Regions from separate parts of the Paenibacillus sp. FSL R5-0517 genome, predicted to be linked through region 2. Evidence: riboswitches for the same ligand, from Rfam matches in the RefSeq annotation. Region 2 holds a riboswitch; each other region holds the start of a gene.
The links. A riboswitch is a leader RNA that binds a small molecule or an ion and turns the genes downstream of it on or off. The one in region 2 is predicted to bind cyclic di-AMP.

Region 1: another riboswitch for cyclic di-AMP. It lies ahead of MKX40_RS06985 (hypothetical protein); the one in region 2 lies ahead of MKX40_RS00530 (C40 family peptidase).
Region 3: another riboswitch for cyclic di-AMP. It lies ahead of MKX40_RS10150 (C40 family peptidase); the one in region 2 lies ahead of MKX40_RS00530 (C40 family peptidase).
Region 4: another riboswitch for cyclic di-AMP. It lies ahead of MKX40_RS17390 (3D domain-containing protein); the one in region 2 lies ahead of MKX40_RS00530 (C40 family peptidase).

Annotation. Positions count from the first base shown of each region.
Region 1 is NZ_CP150235.1:1,599,768-1,604,298, reverse strand. It holds gene MKX40_RS06995 (Nramp family divalent metal transporter) at 1-1,068, shown strand, start outside; gene MKX40_RS06990 (HAD family hydrolase) at 1,203-1,886, opposite strand; gene MKX40_RS06985 (hypothetical protein) at 2,216-2,614, opposite strand; cyclic di-AMP (ydaO/yuaA leader) riboswitch at 2,730-2,905, opposite strand; gene MKX40_RS06980 (glutathione peroxidase) at 3,276-3,755, shown strand; tRNA gene MKX40_RS06975 (tRNA-Leu) at 3,903-3,985, opposite strand; gene MKX40_RS06970 (urease accessory UreF family protein) at 4,430-4,531, shown strand, end outside.
Region 2 is NZ_CP150235.1:107,827-112,357, forward strand. It holds gene rbsK (ribokinase) at 1-298, shown strand, start outside; gene MKX40_RS00520 (cytochrome c) at 373-732, opposite strand; gene MKX40_RS00525 (GNAT family protein) at 883-1,377, opposite strand; gene MKX40_RS00530 (C40 family peptidase) at 1,731-2,165, opposite strand; cyclic di-AMP (ydaO/yuaA leader) riboswitch at 2,205-2,342, opposite strand; gene MKX40_RS00535 (hypothetical protein) at 2,588-3,439, opposite strand; gene MKX40_RS00540 (M1 family metallopeptidase) at 3,450-4,531, opposite strand, start outside.
Region 3 is NZ_CP150235.1:2,246,599-2,251,129, forward strand. It holds gene MKX40_RS10125 (hypothetical protein) at 1-243, opposite strand, end outside; gene MKX40_RS10130 (xanthine phosphoribosyltransferase) at 448-1,029, shown strand; gene MKX40_RS10135 (hypothetical protein) at 1,127-1,456, shown strand; gene MKX40_RS10140 (hypothetical protein) at 1,576-1,794, shown strand; gene MKX40_RS10145 (carboxymuconolactone decarboxylase family protein) at 1,936-2,265, shown strand; gene MKX40_RS10150 (C40 family peptidase) at 2,364-2,828, opposite strand; cyclic di-AMP (ydaO/yuaA leader) riboswitch at 2,834-2,965, opposite strand; gene pelA (pectate lyase) at 3,384-4,346, shown strand; tRNA gene MKX40_RS10160 (tRNA-Leu) at 4,511-4,531, shown strand, end outside.
Region 4 is NZ_CP150235.1:3,954,493-3,959,023, reverse strand. It holds gene MKX40_RS17400 (ABC transporter substrate-binding protein/permease) at 1-681, shown strand, start outside; gene MKX40_RS17395 (amino acid ABC transporter ATP-binding protein) at 668-1,390, shown strand; cyclic di-AMP (ydaO/yuaA leader) riboswitch at 1,612-1,808, shown strand; gene MKX40_RS17390 (3D domain-containing protein) at 1,811-2,482, shown strand; gene MKX40_RS17385 (polysaccharide deacetylase family protein) at 2,590-3,384, opposite strand; gene MKX40_RS17380 (hypothetical protein) at 3,539-3,880, shown strand; gene MKX40_RS17375 (PspA/IM30 family protein) at 3,993-4,531, shown strand, end outside.

The sequences.
Region 1 (4,531 bases), 1.5 Mb from region 2:
GGAAAGCTTGGCATCGTCACTGGACGGGATCTGGCCCAAGCCTGCCGCGAACGCTTCAGCATGCCTGTTGTCGTCATGTTATGGATTCTGTGTGAACTGGCCATTGCAGCTACCGATCTGGCTGAGGTCATCGGTTCTGCCATCGCATTAAAGCTCTTATTTAACATCCCCATGTTGTACGGAGTTATCATCACCGCTGTTGATGTACTCCTGATTCTTGTACTGCAAAATAAAGGCTTCCGCGCCTTGGAAACACTCGTCATCGTGCTGATGGCCACCATTGCCCTCTGCTTCGGGATTGACCTGTTCCTGGCAAAACCGGATATGGGCGGTGTTCTCCATGGTTTTGTCCCAAATGTGGAGATCCTGCAGAACCCTGCCATGCTCTATATTGCCATTGGTATTATAGGAGCAACCGTGATGCCGCATAATCTGTATCTGCATTCTTCCATTGTGCAGACGCGTCAGATCGAACAGACACCACAGGGCAAAAAAGAAGCGATTCGTTATTCGACCATGGACTCTACAATCGCGCTAACACTCGCCTTGTTCATCAATGCGGCCATCCTGATTGTATCAGCTGCTGTATTCCATAGTGCCGGCATGACGCAGGTTGCCGAGATCTCCGATGCCTACCACTTGCTCACACCCCTATTAGGGACTACAATCGCAAGTATCCTGTTCGGTGTGGCGCTGTTAGCATCAGGCCAGAATTCTACCCTTACAGGTACACTCGCAGGGCAGATTGTTATGGAAGGTTTCCTCAACATTCGGATTCCGGCTTGGCTGCGCAGACTGGTCACACGTCTGATCGCCATCATCCCGGCAGTAATTGTCACAGCAATTGCAGGAGAACACGGCACAGAAGAACTGCTCATTTTGAGTCAGGTTGTACTTTCTCTTCAATTACCTTTTGCGGTAATCCCTCTGGTCATGTTCACGAGTGATAAAAAAAGCATGGGTGCATTCGCTAACAAATTGTGGCTCAAAATCATCTCATGGGTCATTGCCGCAATTATCGTTGTGCTGAATGTATATCTGATCATTCAGACGATCCGGTTATTCTAATCTCGTCTTATCGACTAAACATCAAAAAGGCTGATCAACTCCGGTATTCAATACCAAGTTGATCAGCCTTTATTATTGCAGTACAGCGAGGTGTTTCTTTTGTAGTAAAACTCCGAGCTCTAACAAATAATCATCTATTCCTGATCCGGCACCAGTAAAGGCAGGAGTTCATCCAATGAATCCACAGTCCAATCCGCGCGTTCGTCATCCGATCGGTCTGGCTGGAATCTTCCGTACCCCTGCATAATTCGAATCGTACGCATGCCCAGCTTCCGGGCAGGAATGATATCGTTATCAATCCGATCCCCGATCATGACGGCTTCCTCCGGTGCACAACCCGCCTGTTTCAGGGCTACAGCGTACAGCTCTGGATCTGGCTTGGACACCCCTTCTTCAGCCGAGCATGCCAGAACATCAACATACTTTCGCAGTCCGTAACTCTCCAGTCTTTCTTCCGTTCCAGGACTCTGATTGGCGATAATGCCAATGCGATAATACCGCGACAACTGCTGAAGTACGGAATCCGCTGAAGGAAAAGGTCGTTCAAGATCTTTTTTAAACTTCAGCTTGTCCTGAATCTGTTTCTGATGTCCCTCATCTTCAATGAATGTGCGAATCGCCACTCTCATGGGCCATTGTTCATATTTCTGATAACAGTTCGCGAACAGTTCACGTACCGCCTCAATCTTCACCGGATACCCCAAAGCACAGGCTTCGCGAACGAACTGTCCGATAATATCATCAACCGGCTCCCATTCATCCACCAGCGTATCTCCAACATCAAAAAACAACCACTTTAATCCACCCACATCCGGCACGCCAATTCCTCCTTGTAAGCCACAGGCAATCTAAAAGTTCGTGTTCAAAAAGTCTGGTTTTCAGTATCGAGAAGATGGAATGAAGCTAGAAATGGAGTAGCGGAGCGTAGGGAAAACTACGTGAGCAACGGACATTTCGGCTGAATTTCATATTCGATGCTGATGATGCCGCTAGGCATCCTTCGTAATCAAAAGCGGACTTTTTGAACTACCTTTAAAACCATAAAAAAGAAGACTCACCATCATGCACGAGTCTCCTCAAATTTCCGTTTATCGATACATTCAATTATAACAGGCACCTTACACCTGAGCAATCTCAAGCTATGACATTACCCATTGAGGAGAAAGCCGACTTCCCCATTGAGTGAATATACAATCCGGTCTGCACCCATTCCCCGATAGATCCCCTTCGGATGGCTTTGCTCCGTAATGACGCATAGGGATTTCGATGTCCACGATCGACAGATCTGTAAATAACGACAGGTCAGATTCAGACTGTTCTCGAAAATAAACACGTTGCCAACGCTTGCCTGCGGCAAAAACCATTTTTGAGCTGCAGCCGTATTCATGCGAATGACATGTTCTACTCCGATTCTACGGAGTCTGCGCTCTTCCCCTGCACTGTTGGTTAGAACGGCAAACGGCATTTTTTTGTACATCAGCAATTTGATAAATTTGCGTCCTGCTTCATTAGGAGCAGTCACTAAGATCATCTCAGTATCCATCATTCGTTCCTCCCTTGGCGTGAAAAGACAACAAAAAAGAAGCGTGGGGGACCAAGGCCTCCCGAACGCTTCTTAAAGAATCCATGGCGAAAACGCCATGAACCAGCGTACGGCTTGTTGCCTCTCCCTTTAACGCTTACGAGGTTAGCTGACGGATTCGGGCGCGAGAGTCGCCCTATTTCCGGCTGTCACCGGAAAATTCACCCCATGAATGCCTACTGTCCTGGACAGCGCATTCCGTTGGTTCCCCCGTTTCCCACTCATGAATGAATGGAAACTCAGCGATTAAAACATCGTTCGTATATCTTAAGTTAAGATTGAGCGATATTATCGTTTGTTTCGTTTTTCAGGTACAATTTAGTTTAAATTGAAATTACGATATGAATCATACACCCGTGCCATGACGGTGTAAAGTCCGGACAGATCACCGAATCGGCAGATTTTCGCCATTATTCATATATAATAACGCTTACAATAAGGTTATACGCTATCCACCTCGTCAAGGCTATCTAATTCTCACTCTGGCGTAAATCACTTCGTAATTCATTCACGCATTCTGCACAACTTGCCAGTTTTGATTCTTTTAACACCATATTAGTTTTGCATTATTTAATTGTAACCAATATAATGAAAGGTATCAGATGATATCATGGAGGCGATTGAGATGACAGTCTACGATTACAAAGTGAATACCCTTCGCGGTCAAGAAGTTGAAATGTCCGACTACCGTGATAAAGTGTTACTGATTGTGAATACGGCAAGCTCATGCGGACTTACACCTCAATTCAAAGGTCTGCAAGAACTGCAAGACAAGTTCCAGGATGCGCCATTTGAAGTCCTTGGATTTCCAAGCAACCAGTTTGCCCAGGAAAAAGGTTCTTCCGACGATATCGCGGAGTTCTGTCAGATGAATTATGGCGTGAGCTTCCCTATGTTTGAGAAAATTGATGTGAATGGCTCAAGTGCTCACCCGCTCTTCCAACACCTTAGCAAAGAAGCACCCGGCCTGCTCGGCTCCAAAGCAATCAAATGGAATTTCACCAAATTCCTTGTGGATCAGAACGGACAGGTAGTTAAACGTTATGCTCCCAAAACAACACCTGACAAGATTGAAGAAGATATCAAGAACTTGCTGCAAAAATAGTACATCTGCCACCCTTAGCCGGAAGGTAGAGCACCATTACCCCCGGTAATGGATGGCCTTTTTTCAACTTCTGGTACCAGACTGTTCAAACAGGCAAAAAAAGAAGCTTTCCATTAATGGAAAGCTTCTTCTTCATCGTTCATATGATGCGGTCGAGAGGACTCGAACCTCCACGGGCATACGCCCACTACCCCCTCAAGATAGCGTGTCTGCCATTCCACCACGACCGCATGTCGTAAATAATCGGCAACAGAATTGATTATACAGGGTTCTGAAATAAAAGTAAAGTATTTTTTAAACCTTCTTTTTTAGCTAGGCATTTTCCTCAAAAAACGCATATTCTCGTCATGTTTACCCATGAACTGCATATTATTAGATTTGATCCCCTCTTTTTCGGTAAGAGCTGATCTTGTTGATTCATTTATATATAGTCCTTCCTTATATATAGTCCTCCCTGCACCTCGTCACATAAATAACATAATAAGTAATATAAAATAACACAAACATTAAATATCAGAATCTATTCATTAAATTTAACGGATACTATTGACAAAAAGCGGACGTTTATGGGATGATAACTATCATATAATTCGGATTTTCAAACATAAAGTTAACAAAAAGGAATATAAATGTCATTTAACATGACATTTAACGAACACAGGAGGCGAATGATTGTGAACCGTGGGAATAAGCTGCTCGATTATGTCAAACTGCTTGATTCCTCTATTCAGGTTGGAGGGTTTACCCATTCCTTCGGCATGGATATCCATATCAGG
Region 2 (4,531 bases):
GCTTGGCCCCGAGGGGGCTGTGTACGCGGCGGCGCCTGGTGGCCGCGTACAGGCAGGGCGTGCCGGCGCATGCCGTGCGCCCGGCTACGCCGTAAGCGCCGTCGATACGACCGGCGCTGGCGATTGCTTCAACGGCGCGTTGGCGGTAGCCCTCGCGCGCGGTGAGACGTTGGACGCGGCCGTAGGCTTCGCCATGGGTGCGGCCGCGTTATCCGTGACGAAGCTCGGCGCCCAGTCCGGGATGCCGTCCGCACGTGAAGTGGAGGCCTTTCTGGCCGAGCATGCGGCAGATGCCTAATCAATAGCATAACAAAGAGGCTCTTATTCTCCCAAAAGGGGATTAAGGGCCTCTTTGTTATGCGCGTGCAGAGATTATTTCTTCTCTGACAGCCACATGGCGATATTAGCAATCTCTTCATCCTGCAGTTTGCCCTTGAAGGAAGGCATGCCGCCACCTTTACCTTTGACAATCGTAGTGTAGATCTTCTCCAGATCATCCTGGCTGCCGATGTTTGCTAGAGCAGGTCCTACACCACCCTGAAGCTGATCCCCGTGACAGGAGATACAATTGGCTTTGACCAGTGCTTCAGCCTGTCCGGCATCCAATGTGACTTCCGGCATGGTTGGCTTGGCTTCTTCAGCCACTTCTTCTTTCCCTGGAAGCGTAAACATTAAAACAATAGCTAAAGCGCATGCTGCAAAAAATACTCCGCTCATGATCCATTTGTGCATCCCTTATGTCCCCTCCAGAATGAAAGATCATCTAACCTGAAACTATCCATATCATTATAACGGAACCTGTACTGACATCATAGCATTTTGTGGGAAATTTTTGAACTAATCACATAACAAGGCGCAAATTTGGTTGTTTTGCAATGGATTTTAATCACGAGGCCCTTCATAAACCATACAGTGAAAGGGCTTCAAGCCGCTTGGGGTCTGTCGTTCGTATGTATCCTGGGTGACAAATCCACTCTTTAGATAGACTTGAATGGCACGAGCATTCCAAGTGAGCACTTCCAGATCAATCTCATTCGTGGGATTTCGGCGAATAGCTTCCTGTACAATGGCCGTGACAAAGGCTGTCCCTTGACCCTGTCCGCAAAGCTCTGGATGCATCCCGAGGCCAATCCGGGTTACCCCTTGAAGTGGGAAGTATTGAGCAAATCCACATATACGATCATTCTGATCCAGGACGATCGCATATTGCTCCTGCCGCAGTTGTGCATCTCCGAATTCCACTTCCAGCGCTTTCATCTGCTCCCAGGGGAGCCAGCTATAGATATTGTAAGGCGGATCATACTGCCAACTGCAGATGAGCTCCGCATGTTCTTCTTGCATCGGTACAACATGAAACGTCACAGGGGCTTCCTTCATACGTCTGCATGCTCCTTTCCTTGACACAGAACTCTTAGTTCACTCTACAAAAGAGATATTGATTTGGCAAGTTTCCCTTTACCAGAAAAATATGAAACAAAAGTTCCGGTAATTCCGTTTATATTATAACAGGGTGGGTAAAAACATCATAAGGGCACGGACGAACGAGGACAAAATGAGCCTGTTGATGTTGCAGGATAGCCCCGAGCGTAACTTGCAATATGAATCAGGATGGAAGCACAAAAAAACCGCCGGATACATTCCTGCGGAGAATGTACCGGGCGGTTCTGTTATGCTTCTTGCTTCGTTACAGTATGGTTCATGGTTACAGTATCATGTTGCTCAGCTTGTCCCTAGTCAAGGGCCAGTGATTCATACGCGTCCGTGCTCATAATCCGTTTAGCGCCAACATAACGATTGGCCCAATAGCTTTCACTCAATGCACTGATCGTAACGCCTTTGGAAGAAGAAGAGTGTGCGAACTTTCCATCCCCTACAAAGATTCCTACATGGGATACGCCTTTACCTGTAGTATTAAAGAATACCAGATCGCCAGCTCTCATTTCCATGCGGGATACGGAATCGCCCATGTCGAATTGGGAACTGGATTGGCGTGCCAAATCAATACCCAATTTGTCGAATACATACCGTGTAAATCCGGAGCAGTCAAAGCCGTTAAGCGTTGTTCCCCCACTTTTGTATGTAGTTCCCATTGCTGAATCAATTACTTTATCCATTTTTGAATCTGCGAATGCGCTACCTGCACCAAGCGATAATGCGAATGTGATGCTAAGTACAGCTGCGGTTAATTTCTTCTTGAACAAGAGATATTCCCCTTCCAACGCCTGCGAGGTTAGCTTAAGGATTCGGTTGAAGGTCCCCTATGATCCCTCTGTAGCAAGATCAATTCACCCATAACTGGTTCCCCCGCTTCCCAGGTGCCAGGAATTTGGCTATGCTAGTTATGCACCTGCGAAATCAAGAAATGACGATTTAATTTTAAGTAGTTACAAATATGAATGTAAAGATTACAAAGTTGTTACTAAAAACTCACTGCGATTATTGTAACAGAGGAGTACGTCTTTGGCAACGTTTAGCAACAAAATTAGCAAAAAAAACCTCGACCTTTGACGGGGAAAGGTTGAGGTTTGCCTATTTATAAGTACATAGCAAGCCATGAGTTTAACATGTGATGGTAACAATTTTTAAACTAAATGCTCTCACCTTTGGATACTTTGGACTGCCACAATCGGAAATGGCTGCATATTTTCCACAGACTCAATAGACATCTGGCAAGTGGATACGTCTGCTGTAGTATAAGTCCGGTAAGTCCCGTTAATAACCATGAGGCTGAAGTGAATGCCCCAAAGACGAGTAAGTGGACTCCGCCCAGCAGGAGAGCAATGCCGATAACGGCGATGAGATGACGCAGTGCAATCCAGAGTGCTTTGAGGGTGCCGTGAGCCCCGCCTTCTCCTTCTGGTGCCGACACACCGAACTGCATGTAGAGCATGACATGGTGGATGACCCATCCATATACAATCCAGGCAGCAACATAAGGTATACCAGGCAAAAGTAATTGAAGGGAATGAAATCCGTCCATGAGGATCGAGTAGAGCTTCGGTATGAGCCAGTAGGCGGGCAGAAGTATCAATAATGTACGTATGGTGTGCAGCAGCAGCATCGGTTTCCACAGTTTTTTGATTCCACGGACGAATGGGATGCGCTCTTCTGTAGAATTAAAGTGCTGAAGTGAGTAGAGCAGTCCTGCCTGAATAAGGGGGCTGATCAACATGCGAACCAGCAGCATGCCCCCCAGAATCCATAGATAACGATGAACCTCCGGATGGGTAGATAGGTTAAGTTGGCTTTCCATTTTGAACAAAAGTGTACTCAGTTCCCCGGCATCAGAATCTGGATAGCGCAGGAGGAGTGGGATGACTGCCGATTGTACCATTCGATAGAAGAAATATCCCCAAATGAGTTGATAAAGAAATAAGAGTGCCGCAATGAACATATGCTGACGGACGAGAAACCAGCCTTCACGTATTTTCGCTTTCACCGTATCCACCTCACCATGACAGACCTCCGAATATGGCTTCTATTAGTTTGGTTACACTCATGCTCCAGCGGGACTTCGTCTGCTCATCCAGTCCGGATTTTAGGAAATTGTTCATATGGCGGTTCTCCAGCACGATCGTGTACAGGGGATCGGTCATGGCCCAAGCTACGGGGGATGTGTGCGTTAATTTATAGGTAATTCGATCTTCTATGCCATCCCATTGCTTGGTGAGGGTATGTCCGTCTTCAAAAGCAATGCGAACAGGAACGGCGTTGTAATCACTGCCTTTTTTGACAATCGTCACGGATGACTCGTACCATGTTTGACCGTCTTTCTGTACAGGCGTAACACGAATCTTCTCTACAGCAAAGTCAGCCATTCCATTACCGTAGACGTATTGGTCAAAATAATCAGACCAGGACGTGCGGGTCACTTGTTCCACAACGTTCTGAAAATCTGCCGAAGTGGGATGTTTGAAGCGGTACTTCTTCACATAGGTAGAGAGAATGCGTTCCATCTTTTTTGTGCCGACTTGATGTTCAATACCAAGCAATACAAGCTTGCCACGTGTGTAGACATTGGCTGCATACTCATTCTGTGAATCGAACTTCCAGGATTCTTGTGTTAAGGATGAAGGAGACGTAATCAGGCCCGATTGTACCGGCAGATTCGGAATCAATCCGTATTCCTGCTCCATCAATTTGTCTTCTGCATAAGAGGTGAACCCCTCATCCAGCCAGGCTTCCTCGAATTCGTTGCTGGCAACCATGCCGTAGAAGTACTGGTGTCCGATCTCGTGGACTACGGTACGTTCCAGGTCATAACCTGGAGTAGTGTCATCGGCTCCAAAGGCCGTTACCAGCGTAGGGTATTCCATACCTCCAGCACCGTTCCCCGCTTTGGGTGGAACAACGATGGATAAGGTAGCATAAGGATACGGGCCAAACCATTTGCTATAATTGGATAGAGCGGCCTTCGCGGCGTAGAAATAACGTTCCTTCAGATCCTGATGAGCAGGATCTAAATATAATTTGATTCGTACACCAGGCACATTGGGTGCAGAGAAGGGTTCCTCGGCGTAGACAAAATTCG
Region 3 (4,531 bases), 2.1 Mb from region 2:
CTTGTGGCCGAATAAGTGTTTGTTCAGATCCTCATAAGAGCGGGATCCGGTATCGTGGGCGATCAGCATCATTTTGGTACCTAACCAGACAAAGAGCATGGTGGATAAGCCTATGGTGACGGTGGCCCATTTGCCATACTGGGTAAAAAACTGCAAAATTTCCTGCCCTGTAGCGAAGCCGGCTCCGACAACCGTTCCGATGTATGTAAATGCGATCTGCAGCACCCGAAATGCCTGTTTCATGTGTTTCCCCTCTCAGGACCCTGTATAGTTTGGACATGCGGGTACCATGGTACAAGGTATGCTTGACCCACGAAAGTCATGACAATCGATCATGAGCTTTGGCTTGAATCGCGTCTGAAGGACAGCGTCCAGGCAATTTCGCTTGAACTTATAGATAGATATATGATACTTTTACCTCATAGGATAGGCTTGGGAGGTCAAATCATGGAATTATTGAAACAACGAATTTTACAAGAGGGTGTTGTCATCTCGGATCAAGTATTGAAGCTGGATGGTCTGTTGAACCACCAGATTGATCCTGCATTAACGATGGAGATGGGGCGTGAGTTCGCTGCCCGTTTTCGTGAAAGTGGAGTGACCCGTGTAATCACGGTAGAATCCTCAGGGATTCCGGTTGCGTTTGCCGCGGCCTATGAACTTGGGGTGCCACTTGTATTCGCCCGTCGCAAAAAAACACTTCTAGCTGATCCTGATGCTTACTGTGAACGCGTACCGTCCTTTACCAAAGGAATTGTAACTGACATTATGGTATCTCGCGAGTTCATTCATGAGAATGACCGTATTTTGTTCATTGATGATATTATTGCCAATGGAGATGCCGCTCGTGGCGTCATCAAAATCATTGAGCGTTCCGGTGCGGAACTCGTCGGATTCGGTGTTGTGGTAGAGAAATGTTTCCAGGCAGGGGCACGAACGATTCGTGAACAGGGGATTCCGGTGGAAGCCTTGGTACGCATTCGTTCCCTGAACGATGGGACGGTACAATTTGACGATAACGAAATGTGACATTTTAAAGGAATAGGGCCTATTTTTTGAACTATGCCTTTGCATGGCCGCTAATTTCATTTATAATGGGGTTATGTTAGGGAGAGGAGGCAACACCATGGGGAACCAACCGGCAACAGAACAATTCTTTAATGATAAGCTGGCGGAATCGAAAGTTCATTTTGAACGTGCCCTGGATTGTAAACATACGGAATTCGATGACCTTTATCCCTATATGATTGAACATCCTCAATTTTTCTGGTACAAACGCTATGTTGCCTGGTCAGAATTACTGACGATTGTAGGCTTATGCGAAGAGTTGTCCTTCTCTTGGAAAGAACAATTTACACCGCATCAAGTGGAGTACCTTGAAGAACGTGTGATGTCCGCCAAAGTGCTTGATTTTTGGTTCGAGAAGAACGACAGCAAAGAGCACGCGCAGCGGTAACTTTCAGTCGGGACATAATTTCGAATGACATGACAGTCCAATACAGTCACGTGAGACCTAAATGACTTATCATTTAGGTCTCTTTTTGTAAATAAATTTGGAATATAGGAGCCATGAACATGATTAGTGATACAGAATTGGACGCCCTGCGTCTGTCAGGTGAGAAAGTCAGAGTAGTACGGGACGAGCTGGAATCGAACGATGTAACCGGGATTGTCGTTGCCTGGGATGGCGAGCAGGTACTTATCCGTCGTCAGAATCGACGTGTCGTCAAGTTGGATCGTGGTTACCACTATCAGTTGTTCAGCGAACCCCGGCAAAGTCCACTTGGTGAGTAACAGCGATCATTATGTCAGAAGTATGAGCGTACAAATGTTTGGAATTACCATGATTTCTTAGCATAATTGACTCACTCGGGAGAGAAGATAGGTACAGTGAAGAAATTCTGTAACTATAGCCGAGAGGGTGTGCTGCAAGACATGACATTGATGAATGATAAAGTTCATGCCTACAAGGATCAGATTGGAGCATTAAGTGATGTGCTGCCAGGTGTGGTGAAGTCGTATCATGAGTTTACCGGAGAATGCTTCCAACCTGGGGCGATTGATGCGAAGACCAAACAGCTCATCGCGCTTGGTATTGGCTTGTTCGCCAACAATGAGGTATGTACCTTCTATCATGTAGAAGAAGCACGTGCCAAGGGCGCTACAGATCAGGAGATTATGGAGACCGTTGCTGTGGCCGGAGCTGTAGGAGGCGGACATGCCCTGTCCCAGGGCGCGATGCGAGTGCAGAAGGCGCTGCATTAAGTGTAGATGGAGGTAGTCCAAGGACTGTCCTCCTAAAGAGGAAATCAAACAAAAGAGGAGGTTCCGGTTGATCCGGAGCCTCCTCTTTGATATTATACCTACATTTTCCCTAACATTTTATCGTACATAAACTGTCCAGTTACCCGACGTGCTGTTACGTAACGATCATTGAAATAAGGATTGCTCATTTTGGTGATGCTTACCCCTTTGCTGCTGGATGCATGTGCAAATTGTCCGCCGCCGATATAAACACCTGTATGTGAAATGCCTTTGCCTGTTGTGTTAAAGAACACCAGATCACCTGTCCGAACATTGCTCTTGGCTACTGGAGTACCTGCTTTGGCTTGCTGTTGCGAAGTACGTGGCAATTCAATGCTGTATTTATTGAAAATATATCTCATAAACCCGGAACAGTCGAACCCGGCCAGAGTCGTGCCACCCCACTTGTAAGGAATACCTGTCATGTTGTTCACTACGGAGTTAATACTGCTTGCCTCTGTGCTTGTTGCCCCGGATGTAAATAGTACAGCCGCTCCAAAAATGGAGATAATCAGTTTTTTCAAAATCAATGTTCTCCCTTCGATGCCTACGGAGTTAGCTAAGGGTTCGGTAGAAGGTTCCCTATATTTCCTATGTATAAGAATAATTCACCCAAAATGGTTCCCCCGTTTTCAAACCTGAAACTCGGCAATGAATAATTAAGTTTTTGTAACTATTTGAAACTATATTGCATAAATGCGTAATTGTCAAACCCTTTTAAACCCCTTCGTAATACCTCAATGTTAGCGGAATTAACGATTTTATATGAAAGAAGGCGTCAAGTTTGGGTATCATTGATGACAAAAACGTCATTATTGATTCGTTTGAGACGAAATTGGATAAATAAATAAGTTTGTCATGAGTTAAAAGAACTATCCGTTATGTAGAATTTAAGAGATTATATTCATTAAGTTGCATATATTGACAAAAATTGATTTTTTGCATATCATCTGATTATCCAATCCACATATTGGATAAAAATAGATTTTATTATGTTATATATTTAAATTAAGGAGGTTTAAGGACGGGCGTTATAGGTAAGGTAGAATTGTGGATGTTATTACAATGAACATGGGAGAGTGTTACATTTGAAAGCAAAGAAAATAGTTACTTTTGTCCTGGCATGCGCCATGGTGTTCTCATCAGTTGGAATTGCAGTTCTCCCTGTAGGGACGGTATCTGCTGCTGATGCATCGGGTACTACAGCGAGTATTTCAGATATTTTGAAGAACCAACTGCCGGATGGAGGTTGGAGAAAAGATTATAAACAAACAAGTGGAGAGTGGGCGAAGTCCACGATTGACAACAAGGCTACATATTCAGAAATTAGAAGATTGGCGAAGGAATTTAAAAAGACGAATGATCCACGCTACTCCACAGCTGCAATCAAAGGAATCAACTTTTTGATCAATATGCAGTATTCAAACGGCGGATGGCCACAAGTCTACCAAAGCTCTGGATATCACAAGCATATTACCTACAATGATGATGCAATGATTAATGTAATGATCATGCTCGATGAAGTAGCAACACGCAAAGGTGATTTCTCATTTATCGACAGTACACTTGCTAATCGCAGTAAAAATTCAGTTGCCAAAGGTGTGGAGGCGATTCTGAATACTCAGGTCGTCTCAGGCGGGAAGCTTACAGCATGGGGACAACAACATGATTCCAGTTCCCTTAAACCAGCGAGCGCAAGAATCTACGAAGTACCATCGCTGACAGCTGGAGAGAGTGTAACGATTGTTAAATTTCTGAAAACAAGGCCTGCTACCGCTAAAATTACCGCATCCATTAAAGGAGCAGAGGACTGGTTTAACAAGGTGAAAATTACGGGTTACAAGTATGAAAGGGCAAATGGTGATAGCAAGATTATCGCTGATTCCAAAGCAGCACCGATCTGGGCACGCTTCTATGAAATAGGAACGGATAGACCCATTTTCATTGGACGAGACGGGGTAGTTAAATACAAATTGAGTGACATTGATAAAGAAAGAAGAGGCGGTTATGCCTGGTATGGCAATTGGCCTTCCAAGCTGTAGTATGACTCCTTTTTGATGAACCAAATGATTAGTTGAAGGTAAAGCCCGAAATGGACAAGCATGTCTGGTTCGGGCTTTCATGTTATTATTTTCAGTGTTGACATGATAGATTGGGCATGATATATTATTTCTTGTCGCCGAGATTAATCACGGAGATATAATATGCGGTCGTGGCGGAATTGGCA
Region 4 (4,531 bases), 3.1 Mb from region 2:
GACAAAGCAAACAAATCACAAAATATTTTCCAAGTATTCTGGCAGTACAAAAGTTTCTATGCTACAGGTATAGGCTACACACTTCTGTTGTCTGCACTTGGGGTTATCTTCGGGGTAATTATTGGATTGATCATCTGTTTGTTCCGTTTGCATGACGCTGCAATTTTGCGGTGGATCGGTACTGCTTACGTTGAAGTGATCCGTGGTACACCAATGCTGGTACAATTAATGATCATTTACTATGGTTTTTCCCTAAGCTTTGGCATTAACTTCACTGCACTTCAGGCAGGTATCATTACACTTTCAATTAATAGTGGTGCTTATCTGGCAGAGATTTTCCGTGCAGGTATTCAAGGTGTGGATCGGGGTCAGTTGGAAGCAGCTCGTTCCCTGGGAATGGGTAGAGGGGCAGCAATGCGTTATATTATTTTACCGCAAGCCTTCAAAGCTGTATTACCGGCCATCGGTAATGAATTTATAACCATCATCAAAGAATCCTCCATTATCTCCGTTATCGGTATGGTGGACATTATGTATCAGGCAAGTGTGGTCAAAAACATTACGTACCAAGGCTTGAGTCCATTTTTGATTGCAGCAGCCATCTACTTTGTAATGACGTTCATTTTGTCCAAGCTGCTGGGACGACTGGAAAGGAAGTTGAGTGCAAGTGATAGACGTTAGACAATTACACAAATCTTATGGAAATAACGATGTGCTTAAGGGCATTAACGTGACGATTGGCAAAGGTGAGGTTGTCGTGGTCATCGGTCCTTCCGGTTCAGGGAAAAGTACATTCTTACGTTGTCTGAACCTGCTGGAACAACCTACCTCGGGAGAGATTGATTTTGAAGGCGTGTCAATCACCGATCCGAAGCACAACATTAACGCAACTCGTGAGAAAATGGGTATGGTGTTTCAACATTTCAACCTGTTCCCACACAAAACGGTAGAACAAAACATCACAATCGCTCCGATCAAAGTAAAGAAACAATCCACGCTGGAAGCGGAAAAAATTGCTGCTGATCTGCTTAACACCGTGGGCTTGTACGATAAAAAAGATGTATTCCCGAATCAGCTGTCCGGTGGACAGAAGCAGCGGATCGCCATTGCTAGAGCACTGGCCATGCAGCCGCATGTCATGCTGTTTGACGAGCCTACATCGGCACTGGACCCCGAGATGGTCGGCGAAGTTCTGGATGTCATGAAACGTCTTGCAGAAGGCGGGATGACCATGGTCATCGTAACGCATGAGATGGGGTTTGCACGTGAAGTGGGAGACCGTATCCTGTTCATGGATGGCGGGGTTATTGTGGAAGAGGGAACACCTGATGAGGTGTTTGGAGCACCGAAAAATTCACGTACACGTGACTTCCTTGCGAAAGTACTCTAAATGAATCGATTAAATAGCGTTACTGACTTCGAGTCGGTAACGCTATTTTTTTGTTGAAAATAATTACATATGGGATTCGAAAAGTAACTATTCTGTTACCAAATATATAGCGGATATCTGGCCCAAACACTTTTAGATTATTCAATATTCTTACACGTGCTTATACATGTTGAATCCATTTGGTAAGAATTACTACAAGTTCAGGTTACAAAATTGTGATATATTGAACTCTGCCGAAACTTCCGGACAGGGAGTGCGGGGGATGTAACGATGCAGATAGTGCAGGGGGAAGATCTACAGCACACTGCTTGGGGTGAATTAGGGGTACATATCGTTTCAAATGTAATGATGGACCTATAGGGTGGGCTCCTCATCCGAATCCGACAACTAACTTCGCAGGCACAATGAGGGAGGAAGACCATGATTAACAAGAAACGTATAGCCAAAACAGCAGTAGCATTAATGACAACAGCAATGCTCATTCAAGCCGTTCCGGCTCACGCCGATTCAGTTCATGTGGCCAAAGAGGGGGATACCTTCTACACCTTATCGAAACAATACGGAGTATCAATGAACACGTTAGTTAAAGCAAACAATGACATTTCGCCTTACAACATTTATGGTGGTTTGAAAATTACTATTCCCGGTAAGGCAAACAATGTAGCTGCCGCGGCGACGGAGAGCAAGACCCAAGCCAAAACGGTTACGACAGCAAGCTTGGACGTTAACACAGATAACAAAGTGGTTCAAGCGTGGGGTAAAACATTTGATTATAGTAAAACTGTGAACGTGAAAGCAACAGCATACTCTGCAGATCCGTCTGAAAATGGAGGATGGGGTGCGGTCGATTATTTCGGAAATGACCTTGAACTGGGTACGATTGCAGTAGATCCTAGTGTCATTCCTCTTGGAACCAAAGTACTGGTAACGGGTCACAGCCATCCAGGATTGCCAAAACAGGCTTTTGTGGCTACAGCACGTGATGTGGGCGGTGCAATCAAGGGTCACCGGATTGATATCTTTATCCCTGGTAGCAAACAGTCGGTAAGCACATTTGGTTTTCAGGATATCGAGTTGTACATTCTGAAGTAGAGCGTAAATTTCATTTAAACTGAATTCAAACAGGGTGTCTGCCAGTCGCTAACTTGCGATTGAACAGCACCCTTTTAATATTTCCATGATTACCTAACACGGTTATTCTATTCTTTCGCCTTCGGTAATCCCAGCATTTCGTCCAAGGTGACCAGTTCATATCCCCGGTTACGCAGTTCCTCAATAATTTCAGGCAAAGCCTCAATCGTGCCATTCAGATTCGATCCAACACCGCCTCCTGCATGTTGTAGAACGATGGAGCCAGGTTTTACAGCAGACAGGATGTTATCTTTCACCTTTTCCTTGGAAAGACCTTTCCAGTCCAGAGAGTCAACGTTCCAGTTCACAATACTATAATGTTGTCTGGCAGCCCATTGCAGCTGTTCTTCATTAATGTCTCCATACGGAGGTCGAATCATCTTGGGCGTATATCCCGCCAAATGGCGAATGATATCCCCGGTATGTAAAATTTGTTTGCGGAAGGCATTCATCGACAGCTTACTGAACTCCGGATGATTGTAGCTGTGATTGCCAACGATGTGCCCTTCCTTAACAATCCTTTTTACCAAATCGGGGTGCTTCTCAGCACGACTACCAACGATGAAAAACGTAGCTCTGACTTTATACTTTTTCAACAGATCCAACACCTGCGGAGTAAACCGTGGATCGGGCACATCATCAAATGTTAACGCAACCTGTTTGGTTGAAGGACCATTAGTTTTGAACGTATCGGCATATTTCTGACGTAACTGTCCCAATGTTAATTGTTCTTCTTCCACGGAATCAGTATTGGATACCGATTCACTTGGCGGGTCTGAAGCATCCCGTGATGAAGCTGGTGGTGCTTGATATCCTCCGAGAAAAACAACGATAACCATCAGCATAATGAGGCGTACGCGCATAATAACAGCCTCCTTTTCCAAAATGACGTTCTCTATGGTATGCCCGTGGACTTGAGAAAATATGCGCAGTGTGAGAAGTTTCATTGCTGATTTAACTCATGACAGCCATAATTCCTCCATATATAACATATAGAAAAGGAGCGGTGGAATAGCCATGAGTACATATGATTTGAAATCGATACGTTTACAGGTGATTGAAGCAGGAGAGGATAAGGTTTTTCTCGTTACGGGAGGAAAAGCTCATATTGGCGCTGTAGCCACGTTCTATGTGGAAGATGAGCGGGTCAGCGGCACGACAGTCCATATTCCGGGACATAAGGAACAAGAACTGTGTGAGCGGCTTGCCCGAAAGGCTGCCCAACAATTAAAAATGACCGTTACGGTAATTATGGGTATCCATTTTGATTCCATTACACGGATGCAGATCGATGAAATCGTGCAGACTGCAGAGAGGCTAATGGAGGATCATCTGAGCAAGGATAAACGATCTTCCTAATATAAAGAGCAATCGCATGTTTTAATTTTATTTGCTAAAATTGAAACGAGTTGTAGATTGTTACGTATGTATGTTTATATACGATGTAATATCGACTAGGAGGAATAACATAATGTCCATTTTCAAACGTTTACGTGATCTAACCATGTCTAACATCAACGCTATTATTGACAAGGCAGAAGACCCAATCAAGATGACGGACCAATATATCCGTGACATGCAAGAGGATCTGGAAGATGCGGAGAAAGCAGTAGCGCAACAGATCGCCATTGAGAAGAAATTCAAGCAGCTATTCGAAGAGCAGGAAGCTCTAGTGAAAAAACGTGAAGAGCAGGCGCATACGGCGGCACGTGCTCAAAACTTGGATCTGGCCCGCAGGGCTTTGGAAGAGAAAAAAGCAGCCGAAGAGAAGATGACTGAGTACAAAACCAGTTATGATCAAAACAAGGCTTCAGCAGATAACCTGCGTGGCAAGCTGGACGAGATGCGTAAGCAACTGACTCAAATGAAGAACAAACGGGAAACACTGGTAGCGCGCTATAATGCAGCAAAAGCCCAAACGGAAATTAACAAAGCGTTGAATGGGTTTGGCTCCGATACTGCAAGTGCGGGTATGAAACGCATGGAAGAAAAAATGATGCAGATGGAAGC